Regions from separate parts of the Pseudomonas sp. G3-19 genome, predicted to be linked through region 1. Evidence: predicted binding sites of a transcription regulator. Region 1 holds the regulator's gene; the other holds the start of a gene.
What was found. Region 1 encodes sigma-54, which starts transcription at its own class of promoters, with help from an activator protein. Its sites were predicted from a motif close to ANTGGCATNNANNTTGCTNT; they were not measured.
Positions count from the first base shown of each region.

Region 2: flgB (flagellar basal body rod protein FlgB) is a predicted target of sigma-54. The motif match lies at 3,755-3,774, and genes of this name have one in related genera.

Region 1 is NZ_JBMPIQ010000003.1:5,222,736-5,230,572, forward strand. It holds gene ACOYXI_RS23705 (superoxide dismutase) at 1-421, shown strand, start outside; gene ACOYXI_RS23710 (ZIP family metal transporter) at 452-1,345, shown strand; gene ACOYXI_RS23715 (HPr family phosphocarrier protein) at 1,397-1,672, opposite strand; gene rapZ (RNase adapter RapZ) at 1,688-2,545, opposite strand; gene ptsN (PTS IIA-like nitrogen regulatory protein PtsN) at 2,548-3,012, opposite strand; gene hpf (ribosome hibernation-promoting factor, HPF/YfiA family) at 3,025-3,333, opposite strand; gene ACOYXI_RS23735 (RNA polymerase factor sigma-54) at 3,407-4,900, opposite strand; gene lptB (LPS export ABC transporter ATP-binding protein) at 5,088-5,813, opposite strand; gene lptA (lipopolysaccharide transport periplasmic protein LptA) at 5,813-6,358, opposite strand; gene lptC (LPS export ABC transporter periplasmic protein LptC) at 6,345-6,917, opposite strand; gene ACOYXI_RS23755 (KdsC family phosphatase) at 6,926-7,450, opposite strand; gene ACOYXI_RS23760 (KpsF/GutQ family sugar-phosphate isomerase) at 7,450-7,837, opposite strand, start outside.
Region 2 is NZ_JBMPIQ010000003.1:2,586,995-2,594,831, forward strand. It holds gene ACOYXI_RS11915 (ribonucleoside-diphosphate reductase subunit alpha) at 1-106, shown strand, start outside; gene flgE (flagellar hook protein FlgE) at 769-2,085, opposite strand; gene flgD (flagellar hook assembly protein FlgD) at 2,116-2,844, opposite strand; gene flgC (flagellar basal body rod protein FlgC) at 2,860-3,303, opposite strand; gene flgB (flagellar basal body rod protein FlgB) at 3,307-3,714, opposite strand; gene cheR (protein-glutamate O-methyltransferase CheR) at 4,080-4,907, opposite strand; gene ACOYXI_RS11945 (chemotaxis protein CheV) at 4,954-5,886, opposite strand; gene flgA (flagellar basal body P-ring formation chaperone FlgA) at 5,969-6,730, shown strand; gene flgM (flagellar biosynthesis anti-sigma factor FlgM) at 6,891-7,217, shown strand; gene ACOYXI_RS11960 (flagella synthesis protein FlgN) at 7,266-7,733, shown strand; gene ACOYXI_RS11965 (flagellar brake protein) at 7,826-7,837, shown strand, end outside.

The DNA.
Region 1 (7,837 bases):
GGAAAAACTCCGCGCGGCGGTGATCAATCAGGGTGGCGGGCATGCCAACCATTCGCTGTTCTGGGAAGTCATGGTGCCCAACGGCGGTGGTAAGCCGGACGGCGCGCTGGCCAAGGCCATCGAGGCGCAACTGGGCGGCCTCGACAGCTTCAAGGAAGCCTTCACCAAAGCCGCGTTGACCCGTTTCGGCAGCGGCTGGGCCTGGCTCAGCGTGACCCCGGAGAAAAAACTGGTCGTGGAAAGTAGCGGCAATCAGGACAGCCCGTTGATGAACGGCAACACGCCGATTCTCGGTCTGGATGTTTGGGAACACGCCTATTACCTGCGTTATCAGAACCGTCGCCCGGAATACATCAACGCGTTCTACAACGTGATCAATTGGCCGGAAGTTGCTGCGCGCTACCAGGCTGCACTGGTTTAAGTCTTCTATAAAAACAATCCAGGGCTGACTATGGGCACTGAAACACTGGCGATTGGCGGTGGGCGCATGTTTCGTTACGCGGTCGGGTCGCTGTTGCTGCTGGCGGGCATGACCCTGCTGGCCGTGCACGGGCTGGAATGGCTGGATCTGCAGCCGCGATTGTCACGCGCATTGCAGGGCGGCGCGATCTGCGCCCTCGGCACGGCGCTCGGCGCGGTGCCGGTGCTGGTGATCCGGCGTATGCCGCAGAGGCTCAGCGATACGCTACTGGGTTTCGGCGCCGGCGTGATGCTGGCGGCGACTGCGTTTTCGCTGATCGTGCCGGGCATCGCTGCTGCCGAAAGTCTGGGCCTGACACCGTTGGCCGCCAGCGGGCTGATTTGCTTCGGCATCATGCTCGGTGCATTCGGTTTGTATCTGGTGGATCTGAAACTGTCCGGCGCCTCACCGGAAATGCTCGTCGGTACCCCCGAGCACCCGGTGATTCCGCCGCGCATCTGGCTGTTCGTCTTCGCCATCATTGCTCACAACATCCCGGAAGGCATGGCGGTGGGGGTGTCCGCTGGCGGCGGCATGCCGGATGCCGACAGTCTGGCGATGGGCATCGCCTTGCAGGATGTGCCAGAGGGATTGGTGATTGCGCTGGTACTGGCGGGGGCGGGAATGTCGCGGGTCAGGGCGTTCTTGATCGGTGCGGCTTCAGGGTTGGTCGAGCCGGTGTTTGCACTGCTCTGTGCCTGGCTGGTCAGTCTGGCGGAGCTGTTATTGCCGTTGGGGCTGGCGCTGGCGGCGGGGGCTATGTTGCTGGTGGTGACGCACGAAGTCATTCCGGAATCGCGCCGCAATGGTCATGACAAGCTGGCCAGTCTTGGCTTGCTGATCGGGTTTTGTCTGATGATGGTGATGGATACGGCGTTGGGTTGAATATCAAAAGATCGCAGCCTGCGATCTTTTGATCTTTTGATCTTTAAACGATCAACCACCCTCATCGAAGTAGTTGTTGATCAACGCCACCAGCGCATCCAGCGCTTCCTGTTCCTGATGGCCTTCGGTGCTCAGATAGATCTTCGTACCCTTGCCGGCGGCGAGCATCATCATCGCCATGATGCTTTTGCCATCCACTGTGGTTTCTGGCGTGCGACCCACTCTGATCGTGCAATCCGGGAACTGGCCCGCCACCCCGACGAACTTGGCCGACGCTCGGGCGTGCAGGCCCAGTTTATTGATGATTTCGATTTCCAGAGCAGGCATCGCGGTGTGAATCCTTTAAGTGAGGTCGCGGTGGCGAACCTGGACGTTCTTCAGGGTTTTCTGCAGGGCCTGACCCAGACGTTCGGTCAGGTAAACGGAGCGGTGATGCCCGCCGGTGCAGCCAATGGCAATGGTGACATAGGCGCGATTACTCGCGGCAAAGCGTGGCAGCCATTTGTACAGGTAGCCGTAGATGTCTTGAAACATCTCCTCAACCTCCGGTTGTGCAGCCAGGTACTCGGCGACCGGTGCGTCGAGACCCGATTGTGCACGCAGTTCCGGTTTCCAGTAAGGATTGGGCAGGCAGCGCACATCGAACACCAGATCCGCGTCCACCGGCATGCCGCGCTTGAAGCCGAACGACTCGACCAGAAACGCCGTGCCCGGTTCCGGCTGGTTCAGCAGTCGCAGCTTGATGGTGTCACGCAACTGGTACAGATTCAGATTGGTGGTGTTGACCTTGAGGTCGGCCAGGTCGGCGATCGGGCCGAGCAGGGCGGTTTCATCTTCGATCGCTTCGGCCAGCGAGCGGTTGGCAGTGCTCAACGGATGGCGCCGGCGGGTTTCCGAGAAGCGCTTGAGCAGGGTTTCTTCGTCGGCATCCAGATACAACACATCGCACTGGATGTGCCGGGCACGGACTTCTTCAAGCAGTTCGGGGAAACGCGACAGGTGGCTCGGCAGATTGCGTGCATCGATCGACACGGCCACCAGCGGCTGGGCCAGTTCGGTGTGAATCAGGGCGCGTTCGGCGAGTTCCGGCAGCAGACCGGCCGGCAGGTTGTCGATGCAGTAGTAGCCGTTGTCCTCAAGGACATTCAGGGCGGTACTTTTACCCGAGCCGGAGCGGCCGCTGACGATGATCAAACGCATGATTAATGACCGTTCTGCTCGCTCAGGACGACCTGATACAAGGCTTCGTTGCTCGGTGCGCTGCGCAGTTTTTCGCGCACTTCCTTGCGATCGAGCATGCTGGCGATCTGGCGCAGTAATTCCAGGTGGGCATCGGTGGCCGCTTCCGGGACCAGCAGTACAAACAGCAGGTCGACCGGTGCGCCGTCGATGGCATCGAAATCGATGGGGGCATCAAGGTGCATCAACGCGCTGATAGGCGCTTCGCAGCCTTTGAGGCGACAGTGGGGAATGGCGATGCCGTTGCCGAAACCGGTGGATCCGAGTTTCTCACGGGCTACCAGGCTCTCGAAAACATCCTGCATGGCCAGATCCGGCACTTCTTTATGGATGAGGTTGGCAATCTGTTCGAGGGCTTTCTTTTTACTGCCGCCCGGCACGTTCACCAGGGAACGGCCGGGGGTCAGGATACTTTCAAGTCGGATCATGGGTTGGGAGTGTTAACGACCTGTCGCGCCCTGAAGGAGGCTCTGGGTCTTTTCCTTATGCTTTTTGAGTTGGCGATCCAGCTTGTCGGTCAGTGAGTCGATCGCAGCGTACATGTCAGTATCTTCTGCGTTAGCGACCACTTCGCTGCCGGGTATATGCAAGGTGGCTTCGATTTTCTGCTTGAGCTTTTCGACGCACATCGTGACTTGCACGTTGGTGATCTTGTCGAAATGGCGCTCCAATCGTTCGAGTTTCTCGTTGATGTAGGTGCGCAGAGGTTCGGTCACTTCCAGTTGGTGTCCACTGATGTTGACTTGCATACAGCTTCTCCTTCGTTGCCAGTGCATAAAGCGGCAGGCCGAAGAGCCTGCCACTGGAACGCTGTAACGTGGCTTACATCAACCGCTTGCGTTCGCTCGAAGGCGCGATCCCGAGGGATTCGCGGTACTTGGCGACGGTGCGGCGAGCCACCTGAATGCCTTGTGCCTCCAGTAAACCAGCGATCTTGCTGTCACTCAACGGCTTTTTCTGATTTTCCGCCGCAACCAGTTTTTTGATGATCGCGCGGATCGCCGTCGACGAGCATTCACCGCCTTCGGAGGTGCTGACGTGGCTGGAGAAAAAGTATTTCAGTTCATAAATACCGCGCGGGGTATGCATGAATTTCTGCGTGGTGACCCGGGAAATCGTCGATTCGTGCATGCCGACCGCCTCGGCGATGTCATGCAGGACCAACGGCTTCATGGCTTCATCGCCATACTCCAGGAAGCCGCGCTGATGCTCGACGATCTGGGTGGCCACCTTCATCAGGGTTTCGTTGCGGCTTTGCAGGCTCTTGATGAACCAGCGTGCCTCTTGCAACTGGTTGCGCATGAAGGTGTTGTCGGCGCTGGTGTCGGCGCGACGGACGAAACCGGCGTACTGCGCGTTAACCCGCAGACGGGGCACTGACTCCTGATTCAGCTCGACCAGCCAGCGTTCGTTATCCTTGCGCACAATGACGTCGGGCACCACGTACTCGGCTTCGGTCGATTCGATCTGCGAGCCCGGACGCGGATTGAGGCTTTGCACCAGTTCGATGACCTGACGCAACTCGTCTTCCTTGAGCTTCATACGCCGCATCAACTGGCTGTAGTCGCGACTGCCGAGCAGATCGATGTAATCGCTGACCAGACGTTTGGCTTCGTTGAGCCACGGGGTCTTGGCCGGGAGCTGACGCAGTTGCAGCAGCAGGCATTCGCCGAGGTTGCGCGCGCCGATACCGGCCGGTTCGAACTGCTGAATGCGGTGCAGAACGGCTTCGATCTCGTCCAGCTCGATGTCGAGCTCCGGATCAAAGGCGTCGAGAATTTCTTCGAGGGTTTCGTCCAGGTAGCCCTGATTGTTGATGCAATCGATCAGGGTCACGGCGATCAGGCGGTCGGTGTCGGACATCGGCGCCAGGTTCAATTGCCACAGCAGATGGCTTTGCAGGCTTTCGCCGGCGGACGTGCGGGTGGTGAAGTCCCACTCGTCGTCATCGCTGCTGGGCAGGCTGCTGGCGCTGGTCTGGTAGACGTCTTCCCAGGCGGTATCAACGGGCAGTTCGTTAGGAATGCGCTCGTTCCATTCGCCATCTTCCAGATTGTCCACCGTCGGGGCGGCTTCCTGATAGGACGGTTCCTGAATGTCGGTGTTGGGTTTTTGTTCGGCGTTGTCGGCCAAAGGATCGGTATTGTCGAAGTCGTCGCCTTCTTCCTGGCGTTCGAGCATCGGATTGGATTCCAGGGCCTCCTGGATTTCCTGTTGCAGGTCCAGGGTCGACAATTGGAGCAGGCGGATGGCCTGTTGCAGCTGCGGTGTCATCGTCAGCTGCTGGCCCATTCTCAAGACTAGCGATGGTTTCATGGCAGGGGCTTAACACCTTATTCGCCGGCGCGCATGCGCCATCCACTACAGGGCGCCGGAGCGCCAAACTTAAGCAAATTATATGCCTGAAACTGTCGTGTTTGCCTAGAGCGCTGTAACAATAAAAGCGTATAAAAAGCCTGCTTCATCGATACAGCACCCGGAGGCTGGCCAAGTGCCTTGGTGCTTACAGGCGGAACTCGTGGCCCAGGTACACTTCCTTCACCAGATCGTTGGCAAGGATGGTCGCCGCATCGCCTTCCGCGATCAGTTGACCGTCGTTGACGATGTAGGCGGTTTCGCAGATATCCAGGGTCTCACGCACGTTGTGGTCGGTGATAAGAACACCGATGCCCTTGGCCTTGAGGTGATGGATGATCTGCTTGATGTCGCCGACCGAAATCGGGTCGACACCGGCGAACGGCTCGTCGAGCAGGATGAATTTCGGTGCGGTCGCCAGGGCGCGGGCGATTTCCACCCGGCGGCGTTCACCACCGGACAGGCTCATGCCGAGGTTGTCGCGGATGTGGCTGATGTGGAATTCCTGCAGTAGGCTTTCCAGTTCCTTGCGACGACCGGCCTTGTCGAGTTCCGTGCGGGTTTCGAGGATGGCCATGATGTTATCGGCCACCGACAGTTTGCGGAAGATCGACGCTTCTTGCGGCAGATAGCCGATACCGGCCTTGGCGCGGCCGTGCATCGGCTGATGGCTGACGTCCAGATCATCGATCAGCACGCGACCCTGATCGGCCTGCACAAGGCCGACGATCATGTAGAAACAGGTGGTCTTGCCGGCACCGTTCGGGCCGAGCAGGCCAACGATCTGGCCGCTGTCGATCGACAGGCTGACGTCGCGCACAACCTGGCGGCTTTTATAGGCCTTGGCCAGGTGTTGAGCTTTCAGAGTTGCCATTACTGGGTTTTCTCGTCGGTTTTCTTCTTCGGCTGGATCACCATGTCGATACGCGGACGCGCTTCGGTGACTTTGCTGCCGGTAGCGCGACCGGCACTGGCCAGTTTCTTCACCGTGTCATAGACGATTTTCTCGCCCTGAGTGGTGTTGTTGTCCTTGTCGACAACCTTGGCCTTGTCGATCAGCACGACGCGGTTTTGCGCGGCGTGGTACTGAATCGTCACGCCCCAGCCCTGAACAGGCTTGGCGTCACCCTGGGTTTGCAGTTGCTCGAAGTAGGCAAGGTTGCCCACCGAGGTCACCACGTCGATATCGCCGGTCGGAGTACGGGTGATGGTCACCGTATTGCCCTTAACGATCATCGAGCCCTGGGTGATGATCACATCACCTTTATAGGTGGCGATGCCGTTCTTGTCGTCCAGCTGGGCGTCGTCGGCCTGAATGCGGATAGGTTGCTGCTGATCGTTCGGCAGAGCCCAGGCGCTCACGCTTCCCAGTGCTGCGCCCAGACTGAGCAAAATAGGGAGGGTTTTAACGAGCCTCATACTGTCCTCTTACGTTCGATTGCAGGTGTATCCTGCTTTCCTTCAAATACGCCTTCATTCCCACGCCAGTCGATACACCGCCAGCGCCGTCGATTCTAACGGGTTGCTCGGTCTGCGCATATTGCTGCTGAGGGAACACCGTCATGCGTGTGCTGGTGATCAGGGTGTCGCGTTTCTTTTCATCGGTGCGCTTGATGCGTACCGAGTCGATCAATTCTACCTGCGTTCCGTCCGGATTCACTTCGCCGCGTTCGCTGGTCACGTGCCACGGAAACTCGGTGCCGCGATACATGTTGAGGTCGGGTTTGGTAACCAGAGTCACATCCGTCGCTTTCAGGTGTTCGGCCTTGTCCGACGTCATTTCGTACTGCACTTTGCCGTCCGGCAGATATTGCAGGGTATGCGTATTGGTGGCGTACCAGTCGATGGCAGTGTCTTCGACCTTGGCCACAGGCTTGTCGAGGAAACGTTCCGGACTGATGTTCCAGTAGCCGACCGCCGCAAACATCGCAGCGATGCAGCCGAACAGCAGGAAGTTGCGAAATTTTTTGCTAAACATGATTTGGCTCACAGGTACGCGGCGTTGGCCGCATCGAGGCGGCCCTGGGCGCGCAGGATCAATTCGCAGAATTCGCGGGCGGCACCTTCGCCACCGCGGGCCCGAGTGACGCCATGGGCGTGTTCGCGCACGAAGTCGGCAGCATTGGCAACGGCCATGCCCAGCCCTACGCGGCGGATCACCGGCAAGTCAGGCAGGTCGTCACCCAGGTAGGCGACCTGTTCATAGCTTAGGCCCAGTTGCGCCAGCAGGCCGTCCAGAACCACCAATTTGTCTTCGCGACCCTGAAACAGGTGCGGGATACCGAGGTTCTTCGCCCGGCGTTCAACCACCGGGGTCTTGCGGCCACTGATGATGGCAGTCTCGACACCGGCATTCATCAGCATTTTGATGCCCTGGCCATCGAGGGTGTTGAAGGTCTTGAATTCGCTGCCGTCTTCGAGGAAGTACAGGCGCCCGTCGGTGAGGACGCCGTCGACGTCGAACACCGCCAGTTTGATCGCTTTGCCGCGTTGCAGCAGATCGGTGGTCATTACATCACTCCTGCACGCAGCAGATCGGAGAGGTTGAAGGCGCCGATCGGGCGATCTTCTTCGTCCACGACAACCAGTGCGTTGATTCGGTGGTCTTCCATGATTTTCAGGGCTTCGGCGGCGAGCATCTCGGGCCGTGCGGTCTTGCCGTGTGCGGTCATGACCTGGTCGATGGTGGCGCTGCGGATGTCGATGCTGCGGTCCAGCGTGCGGCGCAAATCGCCGTCGGTGAAGATTCCGGCCAGTTTGCCATCGGCTTCAACGATCGCGGTCATGCCCAGACCCTTGCGGGTCATTTCCATGAGCGCGTCCTTGAGCAGGGTGCCGCGCTGCACTTGCGGCAGCTCTTGCCCGGCATGCATGACGTTTTCCACTTTCAGCAGCAGG
Region 2 (7,837 bases), 2.6 Mb from region 1:
CGGCGGCAACCACGGCGACGATTCGGTTCTGGCAGCTCCGGCCGGCCCAGCGCCAGTGCCAAAGGCTTGCGCGATCGACGAGCCGGATTGCGAAGCTTGCCAATAAGCTGAGCCGGGTCAGGCGTCGCGAGACGCCTGATGCTTCCAGGCAAAAGAAAACCCCCGACAGACTTCTGGTTTGTCGGGGGTTTTCTTTTGTCTGCCATTTAACTGTAGGAGCTGTCGAGTGCAACGAGGCTGCGATCTTTTGATCTTTAGTGCTGCTGCCACAGATCAAAAGATTGCAGCCTTCGGCAGCTCCAGAGGATGAGTACATCTGGCAGGCCGCCATCGCCAGCAGGCTGGCTTCCACAGAAGAGCAAAAGCCAAGCGCATGCTTTTCACCACTCAATGGCCGAGTGTCAGCTCGCCGAAAGCTTTTGATTTTGCCGTACCGGTCCCGTCGGCAGGCTGAGTGGAGGGATTTATCCGGGGGTGGGAGCGAAGCGACCGTTTGGCGAAGCCAAACACAGCGAGAGGAGGTGCAGCGAAGCAAACCGGAGGCGATGCGCCCGGATCGATCCCGGAGCGAAGGAACCCGAGCCACGGCGAGGGCCGAACGTTGGGGCTGAAGCGTTTTGGTTACTTTTGGGCGTCTGCAAAAGTGACTCGCCGTAAGGGCGAAACCCTAAGTAGCCGTTACCGCAGCAACGGATAAGCCCACAAAACAATAGCCCACAAAAAAGCCCCTCAAAAAGAGGGGCTCCCTTGCACAACCAGAAACCGCAATCAGGTCATCTGAATGATGGTTTGCATGATGGTGCTCTGGGTCGAAATGGTCTTGGCGTTCGCCTGATAGTTGCTCTGGCCCTTGATCAGGTCCACCAGCTCGTTGGTCAGGTTAACGTTCGACTCTTCCAGCGAGTTGGATACCACCTCACCCAAGGTCCCGGTTTTCGGCGCGTCGTAGCCCGGAATACCGGAAGCGAAGGTCTCTTTCCAGCTGGTACCACCGATAGCCTGCAGGCCCTGTTCGTTGGTGAAGCTGGCCAGCGCAACCTGGCCGATGGCCTTGCTCTGGTTGTTGCTGAAGTTGGCGAACAGGGTACCGGTGCCATCAATGGTCAGGTTGGTGATCTGGCCAGTGGCGTAACCATCCTGAGTCGGGATCGAACGGGCGGTATCGGCGTTGTACTGGGTGGTCTGAGCCATCGAAATGGTGATGCCTGCCGGGTTCGCGGCTGCACCATTAGGCTTGAATGTACCGTTGATCACATTACCCGGGACCCAGCCACTGAGCTTGAGGTCACTGCTGATCACCGGACCCGGCAGAGTGCTGACCTGAGTCAGCTTGCCAGCGGAGTCAAACGTCATGGTCGAAGGTGTCGGCGCGGTGACCTTCGGATCGCTACCGGTAGCGTCCGGATTACGACCGTCTACCAGGGTGTAGACCTTCCAGGTGTTGGCACCGGTCTTGACCACGTACTGATCCATCGGGTGCATGTTGCCCTGACTGTCATAGATCGGCGTGCTGAACGATTTGGTGTAGGTCGCGAGGTTGTTCGGATCGAACTTGCCGGCGGGCACTGTGTCGTCGATTACTGGAGCGGTCGAGTCCAGGTTGATGGTCGAGGTCACCAGCGAGGTGGACTTCGGCGCCAGGTTGGAAGTGTCGATCTTCAGGTCAGTCAGCACACCATTGATGATCTTGCCGTTGGCATCCACACCGTAACCCTGCAGGCGCGAGGTGTAGTCGGTGTTGGTGATGTAACCAGCGTTGTCGACCTTGAAGGTACCGGCACGGGTATAGGAAACCGAACCGTTGTTGCTCATGGTGAAGAAACCGGAACCGTTGATACCCATGTCCAGCACGTTACCGGTGTTGTTGATGTCACCCTGGGTGAACTGCTGAGAAACGTTGGCCAGGCGTACACCGTTACCGATGACCTTGCTGCCACTGCCCAGACGGGTCGACGAGTAAACGTCTTCGAATTCTGCACGGGACGATTTGAAACCGGCGGTCGCGACGTTGGCGATGTTGTTGCCGGTCACGTCCAGTTGTTTGTTGGCTGCATAGAGACCGCTAAGGCCGATATTGAAAGACATATTCCACTCCTTTGTGCCGGTTAGTCGGCTCTATATACCAATGGTTTGTACTTTGGACAGGGCGACGGTGCCCTTGCCGGACAGGTTGAGCATCAGCTCGCCACCGGTCTGGCTGATGGTCACGCTGTTGACCGTGGCTGGCAGGTAGGTCGCCATATCGGTCGCGGTGCCATTGATCGAGGCGTTGGCTTTGACGGTATAGGTACCGGTCTTCACCAGATTGCCGTCCTTGTCCTTGCCGTCCCAGGTGAAGCTCGCGCTGCCTGCGGCGCGACTGCCCAGATCGATGGTGCGAACCACCGTGCCGCTGCTGTCGGTAATGCTGACCGTGCCACCGGCAATCGACGACGGCACGGTGACCGAACCGGTCATGCCTTTGCTTGGGTCGTCCAATTGCACGGTGTTGGTCTGCACGATCACGTTACGGCCAACCAGCGACGACGCCTGCAGGGCTTGCGAGGAGCTGTAGTTGCCGGCCAGCGAACTGACGGTGCTGTTGAGGGTGGTGATGCCCTCAAGGCTGCTGAACTGCGCCAACTGCGCTACGAAAGCGCTGTTGTCCTGCGGATCAAGCGGGTTCTGGTTTTTCAGCTGGGTGACCAGCAGTTGCAGGAACGCATCCTTGCCCAGGGCTTTGCCGCCAGTGGCGCTGTTGGTGGCCGAAGCAATGCCACCGGTGGTCGAACTGCTCGTTTTCTTCGAGGAGTTCGCCAGGATGTCATTCATGCTCAGGCTGCTGGTGGTATCGGTAACACTCATGGCCGTCGCCCCTTATTACTGACCGAGGGTCAGTACCTTCTGCATCATGGTTTTGGCGGTGTTCATCATTTCGGCGTTGGTCTGGAACGAACGGCTCGCGGAAATCATGTCAGCCATTTCTTCCACCACGTTGACGTTCGGGTAGTAGACGTAGCCCTTGGCGTCAGCGGCCGGATGGTTCGGCTCGTAACGCGCTTCGAGATTGCTCTGGTCTTCGACCACGCCAAGTACCTGCACGCCCTGCCCTGCGGCGTCCTGGCTCTGGAACAGCGAGTTGCTGCCACTGTTCTGGCCGCCCTGGAACATGGTGGCGAACACCGGGTGACGGGCGCGGTAGGTCTGGTCAATGCTCGACGAAACGGTTTCGGCGTTGGCGATGTTCGAAGCCACGGTGTTCAGACGCGTGGTTTGTGCGCTCATGCCGCTGCCGGCAATGTTGAAAACGCTGGACAGGGACATGGATTACTCTCCGCGCAGGGCTGACACCAGCCCTTTGAATTTGCTGTTGAGCAGGGTGAAGCTGGCCTGGAAGCCGACCGCGTTTTCCGCGTAGTTCGACTGCTCAAGCTGAGCGTCCACGGTGTTCTGGTCGATCGAAGGCTGCATCGGCGTGCGATACATCAGCGATTCGTCGCCATTGCCCAGGCCTTCAGCTTCGATGTGACGGCTGTTGGTCATGTTCAGGGCGATGGTGCCGTTGGCGTTCTTCTGGGTCTGTGCTTCGAGCACTTTGGAGAAGTCCAGATCCCGAGCCTTGTAGTTCGGGGTATCGGCGTTGGCGATGTTGTTGGCCAGCACTTCGGCACGCTGGGCGCGGAAGCCCAATGCCTTTTCGTGAATGCCGAGCGCTTTATCGAAGCTGATGCTCATGTCGGGAACCTTCGGGTGACCGGTTTTTCGTACCTGAGCTTTAGCAAGCGCCGTGCCAAACAGAACAACCCCCGTAAACCGGGGCTTTGCGAGGAGCCGGCAAAGCGGCAATGCCAGAAAAGCGGCAACCGGTTTCCGCTGGCTGCCGCTTTTCTGCCGCTTGCGTGCTCTCGCCGACACCGGACAACTGTGGGAGCGGGCTTGCTCGCGAAAGCGTCATCTAAGTCAGTATTTGTTTTCCTGACACACCGCCTTCGCGAGCAAGCCCGCTCCCACAGGGGATTTTGTGGCGTGTGAGGGAGATAATTCAGGCACAAAAAAACGGGAGCCCCCAAGGACTCCCGTTTCTCGTGTTGCCGATGCAATCACTTCGCCTGGTAAATGATCCCCGGGCTGCACTGGACCATCTGGTAATGATCCGGCAGACCGTTCAGCGCTTCGGACGCGCCAAGAAACAGATACCCGCCCGGCTTCAGCGTGCTGTGAATGCGCAACAGGATGTCTTTCTTCACCTCGGCGGAGAAGTAGATCAGCACGTTGCGGCAGAACACGATGTCGAACTTGCCCAGACTCGCGTAGCTGTCGAGCAGGTTGAACGAACGGAATTCCACCCGGTTCTTGATCGGCGCCTTGATCACCCAGCGCCCCGGCCCTTTCGGGTCGAAGTAGCGCTGCAGACGATCGGCGGACAAACCGCGACCGATCGCCAGGCTGTCGTACTCGCCGGTCTTGCAGTTGGTCAGCATGCTGCCGGACAAGTCCGTGGCAACAATCTGCACGCCCATCTTCAACTGACCGAGGTTGCTGCGCTCGAACTCATCGATCGACATCGACAGCGAATACGGTTCCTGACCCGACGAGCACGCCGCCGACCAGATCCGCAGACGCTGGTTGGGACTGGCCTTGATTGCCTCGGGCAGCACCTTGTTCTTCAAGACTTCAAACGGATAGGTGTCCCGAAACCACAGGGTTTCGTTGGTCGTCATGGCATCGACCACCTGCTCGCGCAAACCGCTGCGCGGCTGGGTCTGGATGCGCTGTACCAGCTCACCCAGGGACTTGATGCCTTGCTGCTCCATCAGTTTGTTGAGACGGCTCGAGACCAGGTACTGCTTGTTTTCACCGAGCAAAATGCCACAGGCTTTTTCCAGGAAGACCCGGAATTGTTCGAAATCCAAATTACCCGTAGACAATGATGCCGCCTCTTAAATCGTGTTGACCGCCAGAGACAAAAGGTCCCTAGCTGATATCTGCTGCTTTGATCCGGTCGACTACCCGGGATGCCAGGTCATCAGGACGGAATTTGGCCAGGAAGTCATCGGCACCGACTTTCTTGACCATCGCCTGATTGAATACCCCCGACAACGAAGTATGCAGGATGATATGAAGCTTTTGCATGCGCGGGTCGCTGCGGATCTCCGCCGTCAGGGTGTACCCGTCCATCTCCGGCATCTCGATGTCGGAAATCATCATCAGGAACTCTTCTTCCGGCTTCTTGCCCTCTTCGACCAGCTTGCGCAGGTAATCCAGCGCCTGCTTGCCGTCGTTCAGCGCCACCACTTCAACCCCGATCGTCTGCAGGCAACGCGTGACCTGCTTGCGCGCCACCGACGAGTCATCGACCGTCAGCACCCGCAGCGACAACGCCTTGCTCTGGGTCTCAACATCGACCACACCGACCGAAATCGCCTCGGGCGTCGGCGCCACTTCCGCCAGCACCTTCTCGACATCGATGATTTCGACTAACTGATTGTCGACCCGAGTCACAGCCGTCAGGTAGTGATCGCGCCCCGTGCCCTTGGGCGGCGGATGGATCTCTTCCCAGTTCATGTTGACGATGCGCTCCACCGAGCGAACCAGGAAACCCTGGGTCTTGGTGTTGTACTCCGTGATGATCACGAACGGACTGTTCTTGTCTTTCAACGCCCCGGAACCGGTCGCCATTGCCAGATCAAGGATCGGAATGGTCGCCCCCCGGATATTCGCCACCCCGCACACGACAGGACTGGACTTGGGCATCAACGTCAGCGACGGGCATTGCAGCACTTCCCGCACCTTGAACACGTTGATGCCGTAGAGCTGCTGACCGTCAAGACGGAACAACAACAGCTCCAGGCGATTCTGCCCTACCAGTTGCGTGCGCTGGTTCACCGAATCCATTACACCAGCCATGCCCAGACTCCTACACCAACGCCAAGTGTTGTTGCGACGCACATTCATTGCTAAACGGCACGGCGCTTGCTTTTTAACTCGTATGAACGCTCAAACGACATTTTTCCGACGCCTGACCTCCCGCACCCGCAAAGCGCTGTGCGCGGTGTCTGCCGTCTGCTTCTTCTTCGCTGGCAGCCCTGCCGGTGCTGATACGGTTACCTTGCCTGACATGCTTATCGGCGTCACCCAAGGCTTTCTTGAGTTCACCGTAGAAGACTATCTGGCTACCAGTCAAACGGAAGGCCGCTACGAAATCGAGGTCAACCAGCTCGACCCGCGTATGCGCATGCCTATGTGCGACAAGGAATTGACAGCGTCGCTGGAGAGTCCGGCCCGTCCGCTGGGCCGGGTAACGGTCAAGGTCCGGTGCGAGGGAAGCTCGCCGTGGACGGTGTTCGTGCCCGCTCAAGTCCGCCTGTTTCGCGAGATTGTCACCACCACCCGCCCGCTGAAACGCGCCGGAATTATCGAGCCGCAGGATGTGACCTTGCGTGAACGCGACATCAGCCAGATCAATCAGGGTTTCCTGACGTCGGTGGATGAAGCCATCGGGCAGAAATTGACCCGACCAACGGTCGCCGATCAGGTGATTACCCTGGTGCATCTGGAACAGGCTGAAGTGGTGCGCAAGGGTGATCAGGTGGTCATCATCGCCCGCAGCGGTACGCTCGCTGTGCGCATGCCCGGCGAAGCCCTGGCCAATGGCGGTTTGAAAGAACAGATCCGGGTGAAAAACCTCAATTCCAACCGGGTGATCAAGGCGCAGGTCATCGCGCCGGGCCAGGTGGAAGTGGCCATGTAAAACGCTCAGGCAGAAAACTGGCGCCGGCCTCGATGCTTCCCTAAACTGTGCCGCAGCAGAACACGCTTCGGCACATGCAGCTCATTGCAAAGTGAGCCTAAAGTTTTCCAGGGAATGGCCGAGAACATGGCAAGCGTCCAAATTCCCAGAGGTTTTTAACATGGTCATCGATTTCAGCCGTTTGAACAGCTCCTCGTCACTTACGGGCAGTACACGTACCAGCAACGCCAAGGAAACCGCCGAATCCGGCACCTCCGCGCCGCTGAATACCCAGGCCGAAACGGCCAGTACCGCAAAAAGCGGGGAATCGGTACACCTCAGCAATGAGGCTCAACAGTTGCAGAAGGTCACTGACAAGCTGCGCGATCAGCCTGCCGTCGACAAAGCCCGGGTGGCCGAGTTGAAAGCAGCGATTGCCGATGGCAGCTATAAAGTCGACAGCAACCGTGTAGCCAGCAAACTGCTCAACTTCGAAGCCCAGCGCTAGGCTTTTGCCGGCGCCAGGCTTTTGGACGCTTAAAACCCAAGGCCAGCCATGCACGACACTAATTTATTGCAACTGATCACCGACGACTTTGCTCCAGCTCAACAATTGCTGGAGTTGCTGCAAACCGAGTCCCTCGCTTTGCACGGTCGCGACATGCCTTTGCTCGAAGACATTCTGGCGCGCAAACAGGCATTGATCATTTTGCTTGAACAGCATGGCCGCAAGCGCAGCGAAATCCTCGCCAGCCTCAACCTGCCGCTCGACCGTCAGGGCCTGGAGCAACTGGCCAGCCACTCGAGCATTGGCGACCAGTTGCTGGCCCAGAGCGACGTGTTGACCGACCTGATTGCCCAGTGCCAGGCGGCGAACGTCAAGAACGGCCAGTCGATCCAGATTCAGCAGGCCGCCACGGCCAATCAGCTGAAAATCCTCACCGGGGGCGAGCCGCCAGCGTTGTATGACGCCTCGGGCACTTTCGCCAAACCCACCAAGCCGCGTACGCTCAGCCAGGCGTGAGCCATTCGATGTGCCTGCACTATCAACCCGCGAAACATGCTGGCAAAATGCTGGCTAGTCGTAGTCAAATTTTGTCTGGAGATTGAGAAAACGTGCCAAACGCC